DNA from 2 places in the Alteromonas sp. W12 genome. Region 2 is predicted to be linked to the other one. Evidence: predicted binding sites of a transcription regulator. Region 2 holds the regulator's gene; the other holds the start of a gene.
The links. The regulator FNR, encoded in region 2, switches genes on or off when oxygen is low (the NO sensors DNR and NnrR bind a similar motif). The targets are predictions, from matches to a motif close to TTGATCTAGATCAA.

Region 1 (3,203 bases), on a different contig from region 2:
TGCTATATCTGATTTTCTTTGTCGTAAAGAAGGGAGGTTGATAGGAAAACCGGCAATGCGGTAGTAGAGGTCCTGTCTGAATTCGCCCGTTTCCACCATATGCTTTAGATTTTTGTGTGATGCACACACTAAACGAAAATCAGCCTTTTTAGACACTGTGCTTCCTACAGGCCGATAAGTTTGAGACTCGAACAGCCGCAGAAGCTTTACTTGTGTTGAAAGTGGGATATCGCCGACTTCATCAAAAAACAATGTGCCGCCTTCCGCTGCTTCTACGAGCCCTTTCTTATTTGTGGTTGCGCCTGTAAATGCCCCTTTTTCATAACCGAATAGTTCGCTTTCAAGCAGCGTGTCAGACATGCCGGTACACTCGATGACAACAAATGGTTTGCCAGCACGGTGACTACTCGAGTGAAGTGCTTGGGACACCAGCTCTTTACCCGTGCCGGTTTCGCCAAACAATAGTACTGAAATATCTGAGTTAGCGGCGCGATTTATTTTGTTTAGCATTGCTTTAAATGCCTCTGATTCGCCGACCATCTTTCCTGCTGAAGGTCGGTTTGAGGCAAACGAAAGCTTATCAAGTATTTCCAAGAAACCTAATAATTCTCCGCTACCGTCGAAGATCGGGCGCATGAGGATGTCGCAGTAGCTTTGACCCTCACTGGTGGTATGAACGTGTACTACGCTAGCCGCTCGTCCTGTGGCTTTACTCTCTTGCATTGGGCAATGCTCGCCGCACTTATCGCAAGGTTTGTTGTTGCGGTGAGAGACTTGATAGCAGGTACTAAAGCCAAGCTTTATATCCACAGGGTAGGTATCTCTGTAGGGCTGGTTGACAGCTTCAATAACGTAGCTTGGGTTAATGAAGATTGCGGGTTTATCTATCGCATCTATCATCGCTTGTACTATGGATATATTCATGGGTGGCTGAATATTAGTTTGTTCTAATTTAATTTTGGCAATTTATCATATTGGCATAGAGCTTGTTCACTGTTTGAGACAAACGACAATACTTCGGTAGCAACTCATTCAGTTCCAAAGAGAGTTTTATAATGAAAAATAGCGTAATGCTGGTGGCGATAAGCTTATTGGCAAGTAGTGCTCATTCATTGGCAGATACAGTGACTGCCAATGAGAAAAAAAGTGAAAACAGTGTACAGGAAAAAGTCAAAGAAGCGCGATTACACGCAAAAGCACTGGGAGGCGCGCTAAAGTCACGACTACAGCAAGCAATTCAATCCGGAGGGCTAGAGGCTGGCGTTAACGAATGCCAGATTGCAGCGGCTCCTATTGCTCTGGCGCTTAGTCAAAACGGGTGGGAGGTTGGGCGTACCGCGCTGAAAGTAAGGAACCCAAACAATGCGGCAGATCAATGGGAGCGTGAGCAGTTAGCGTGGTTTTCACAATTACTGACCAAAGCTAAGCAAGACAATTTGGCCCCTAAAAGACCTATTGAAACTTATCAATACGATAGCGAAAGCGGTGAGTTTAGGTACATGATGGCGATTGAACAAGGTCAGGTGTGCATGGCATGCCACGGAGCCAATGTGGCACCTTCAGTAAAACAATCCATTCTAAAGCACTATCCCAATGATCAAGCTACAGGGTTTGAATTGGGTGATTTACGGGGTGCATTCACAATCACATATACACCCTAACGCGCCCTATTCTCTACCTCTCAATGTTCACCTACGTGACCTTTCTCTTGTGCCATATTTGTCACCTAAATGACAAATATGGCGAATGCATCGCCATGAATTGTTGCGTTGGATCAATAAGCCACACGCTCGGTCGTGGAATAATTTATCTGCACAGTACGAAAATACCGCCGTTTATCGGTAATTGCGCTTAAGCAGCCAAATTACTGATGTATGGCATAAACCGTGCTCTTGCCATGCGGCATATTCACGTGTTCATCACTGAATTTTAAACCACTTTTCTGCTAAGCGTTTAACGCGCACACGAAATACAAGGGAGATAACCCATGAGCGATACGTTAATAGAACTATCGCGGTGGCAATTTGCATTAACTGCAATGTTCCACTTTATATTTGTACCCTTAACTTTGGGGCTTAGTTTCTTACTTGCCATTATGGAATCGGTATACGTAATGACGGGTAAAGAAATTTATAAGCAGATGACCCAATTCTGGGGAAAGCTGTTTGGAATTAACTTTGCCATTGGTGTAGCCACAGGCTTAACCATGGAATTCCAGTTCGGAATGAATTGGTCTTACTATTCTCACTATGTAGGCGATATCTTCGGTGCGCCACTTGCCATCGAAGGCCTAATGGCCTTTTTCCTGGAATCTACCTTCGTGGGTTTGTTCTTCTTTGGCTGGGACAAAATGTCAAAGGTGAAGCATTTGATGGCGACTTGGCTGGTGGCCATTGGTTCAAACTTCTCTGCACTGTGGATCTTGATTGCTAACGGCTGGATGCAATACCCGGTAGGCGCTGAATTTAATTTTGAAGCCATGCGTATGGAAATGACCAGCTTTGCTGAGGTTATTTTTAACCCCGTAGCACAGGTCAAATTTGTTCACACTGTATCAGCAGGTTACGTGACCGGCGCAATGTTTGTGTTGGCAATTTCAAGTTACTACCTGCTTAATCATAAGCATATCGCCTTTGCGCGCCGTTCGTTCGCCATAGCTGCTAGCTTCGGCCTAGCCTCAACGCTTTCTGTGATCGTGTTAGGTGATGAAAGTGGTTATGAGCTTGGTGATGTACAAAAAGTGAAGCTGGCAGCAGTTGAAGCTGAGTACGAAACCCATCCTGCACCTGCGCCGTTTACTGTGTTTGGTATTCCAAACGACGAAAAGCAGGAAACCGAGTACGCCCTTCAAATTCCTTGGGCAATGGGCATTATTGCTACCCGTTCGTTAACCGAAGAAGTAAAAGGTATTAAGGATCTTAAAGAAGAGAATCGCGAGCGTATTCTAAGCGGAATTAAAGCCTATGAAGTACTTGAAGATGTAAGAAACGGCACCGCGACAGCTGAGCAACGTACTGCCTTCGACCAAAATAAAGACAGTTTGGGCTACGCTATGTTGCTAGAGCCTTTCACTGAGAACGTTTCAAATCCTTCTGATGCCGCGCTTCAACAGGCAGTAGATTACAGCATTCCGCCGGTTGCCCCATTGTTTTGGAGTTTCCGCCTTATGGTTGTGGCTGGCTTTATTATGCTTGCGCTATTTG
Region 2 (3,203 bases):
GTGATGATGATGGGTGACGGTATTAACGACGCTCCAGTTCTTGCCAGCGCTGATGTGGCAATTGCAGTGGGTAATGCCACAGACGTGGCTAAAACTGCCGCCGACGTGATACTGCTTGGCGATCAGCTGCTTTCTGTACCAGAACTTATTCGAACTGCGCACCAAGTGAAGCAAAAAATAAGGCAAAATATTGGCTGGTCGGTAGGTTACAACGTTTTGATCTTACCTTTCGCCGTATCAGGCCTACTTTCACCGTGGATGGCTGTTGTTGGTATGTCGTTAAGCAGTATCATTGTGGTCACAAACTCAACGCGACTTTTGAGCAAATAGCATGAGTATTATTTACGTATTAATTCCAATCGCCATCATCATTGTTGCCGTCGCTATCGTGATATTCTTTTGGGCGGTGAAAACCAATCAATTTGAAGATTTGGATCGCCAAGGGTATAGCATACTGTTTGACGATGATCTTCCGCCAGAAGAAAAAAAGCTAGCTGAGCAACGCAAGCAACTTCAAGACAGTAAAGTAGACAAAAGCCAAGCGCCACATGGAAGGGATTAACTACTTCTCTGCCTTTCTTATCGGCTTAGCCGGTGGAGTTCACTGTGTGGGAATGTGCGGTGGAATTGTCGCTGCGCTAAGGATGGTATCGCCTAAAGGCGCTTCAGCACTACCCTATACCCTTGCCTATAACATGGGACGTATAGTGAGCTACACCATCGCCGGAGCAATAACCGGGGCACTTGGAAAAATTGCAGCAGATTATATACCTCTTGCCAACTATGCCCTTTCCCTACTTAGCGGAATCATGTTGCTTCTACTGGCGTGTTATTTGGGTAAGTGGTGGACTGGCTTAACAGTGCTGGAAAATGCGGGTAAAGGCCTATTTTCCAAAGTCCAGCCGCTTTCAAAACGCTTTTTGCCATTTAAGACCCCTTTAAGTGCGTTGCCTTATGGTTTTATTTGGGGTTGGCTTCCTTGCGGTTTGGTGTATTCCACACTTACCTGGTCTCTCGCGGCGGGTAACGCGCTAGAAGGCGCTGCTATTATGTTCTTCTTCGGTTTGGGTACATTACCCACCTTGCTCGCTGCAAGCGCTGGTAGCCAATATATTGTTCGAAGTTTTCAACATAACCATTTTAGACAAATTATTGCGGTAATAATGGCAATATATGCAGCTTATCTTATTCATGGCGCAATCGTTTAAAAATGGGTGTATTATTGTCGGGTATTCTTTTAGAGAGCGTGCATTATGAGCAAAGGAAGCCAATTTTCTATTCACTGTCAAAACTGTAGTTTCAGTCACCTGTGTTTACCGGTGGCGTTAAACAAAACAGAAATCGAGTCTCTTGACGATATTATTGAACGCAAGAAGCCGCTTCATAAAGGTGACACGCTGATTCAAACTGGTGATAAATTCCGTTCTCTATTTGCAGTGAGAACCGGTTCATTCAAATCATTTGTGACTAATACCGAAGGTGAAGAACAGATTACCGGCTTCCACTTTCCTGGTGACATTATCGGTTTCGATGCATTAAGAGAGAACAAACACCAAAGCTATACCTCTGCGTTAGAAACTGCCATGGTGTGTGAACTTCCCTACGAGACCCTCGACGAAATGTCAGTGCAATTTCCAAAACTGCGCCACCAAATCATGAGCTTCATGAGTGCTGAAATAAAACAAGATCACGACATGATCATGCTTTTAAACAAGCGAACTGCAGAAGAGCGCTTACTGTATTTCATCTCACACCTGTCGCAACGCTTTGAAGAGCGTGGCTTTTCCCATAGAGAATTCCACTTAACCATGACGCGCAACGAAATTGGAAACTATTTAGGATTAACGATTGAAACGATTAGTCGTCTGTTAAGCCGTTTTCAAAAAGACAACATCATAAAAGTAGACGGCAAGCTTATTACTATTTTGGATTTCGATAGGCTAAACACCAAACTAGCGGCGCTTAACGGCCCTAGCGTTGTCTGCGGTTAGCCGTTTTTAGGTGTTAAATAAGGCGCGCACTAAGCGCGCTTTTTTGTGACCAGTGTTAGCCACCTATCTACCCTTTCAGCGCCACGCCGGTTGCTCCATATTCAATTCGGTAGCTTCACTCATGGTCGCCTCGTAAAATTCTTGATCTAAAACAACTTACGTTTTTCCCAATGTCGTTTATAGTTAGTATTAGAAAACTTCGATTTCGACAGCCACTACTAAGTTTCGTAGTTAGGGGGACGTTATGATTGAGTGTAAACGAATTCTGGCCGTGGTAGATGCCGAGCGCGATAACCAACCTGCACTAAGCCGTGCTTATGAACTCGCTTCAAAAACAGGTGCTTCAGTTACCGCCATGATGGTGGTATACGACTTATCTTATGATATGACGACCATGCTTAGCCCGGATGAGCGCGAGTCAATGCGCGATGCAGTTACAAAGGAGCATGCAAAATGGCTTGCCACCCACTTAAGAGAACAAGGATTCACTGAAACTGATATCGTTGTAGAATGGAATAATCGTGCGTATGAGTCGATTATTTACTACACCCTAAACAATCAGATAGATTTAGTGGTAAAGGCAACCAAAAAGCACGACGATCTTGCTTCTGTTATTTTCACCCCCACCGACTGGCATTTAATGCGTAAATGCCCTCGCCCAGTATTGCTCGTTAAAGAGCACGACTGGCCAGAAGGAGGAGAGATTATTGCTGCAGTAAACGTAGGCAGTGAAGACGATGAGCATGCCGCACTTAACGATAAGCTCACCCTCATTGCTAACGACTACGCCTCTTTATTGAAAGGGAGCGTAAATTTGGTCAACAGTTACCCTTCTACACCACTTAATATCGCCATAGAAGTGCCTGAGTTCGACCCCGATACCTATCACGACGCGGTAAAAAATCATCATTTAAAGGAAATGCGTAGTCACGCGTTAAAGTACGGTATTCCTGACAACAAATGTGTAGTAAGAGAAGGCCTTCCGGAAAAAGTTATCCCGCAAGTGGCAAAAACACTGGATGCAGAGCTGGTTGTTATTGGTACCGTTGGCCGTGTGGGCATTTCAGCGGCCCTAATTGGTAACACTGCAGAACACGTGATCGACGAACTCAATTGCGATGTGCTTGCTATTAAGCCAGATGGATTTGTGTCGCCGTTGTCGGTGTAGTCTTTTTATTAGTACTACATAGCCCGTGTTTGCGGTTACTTAGC

Region 1: the regulator FNR is predicted to act here: its motif matches at 1,765-1,778, upstream of AWH61_RS12865 (cytochrome ubiquinol oxidase subunit I).

What each region holds. Positions count from the first base shown of each region.
Region 1 covers NZ_LQXH01000008.1:336,825-340,027, forward strand. Annotated here, with positions in the region: gene AWH61_RS12855 (sigma-54 interaction domain-containing protein) at 1-900, opposite strand, end outside; gene AWH61_RS12860 (Tll0287-like domain-containing protein) at 1,056-1,661, shown strand; gene AWH61_RS12865 (cytochrome ubiquinol oxidase subunit I) at 1,988-3,203, shown strand, end outside.
Region 2 covers NZ_LQXH01000014.1:15,673-18,875, forward strand. Annotated here, with positions in the region: gene AWH61_RS19330 (heavy metal translocating P-type ATPase) at 1-330, shown strand, start outside; gene ccoS (cbb3-type cytochrome oxidase assembly protein CcoS) at 332-562, shown strand; gene AWH61_RS19340 (sulfite exporter TauE/SafE family protein) at 549-1,208, shown strand; gene fnr (fumarate/nitrate reduction transcriptional regulator Fnr) at 1,254-1,991, shown strand; gene uspE (universal stress protein UspE) at 2,236-3,159, shown strand.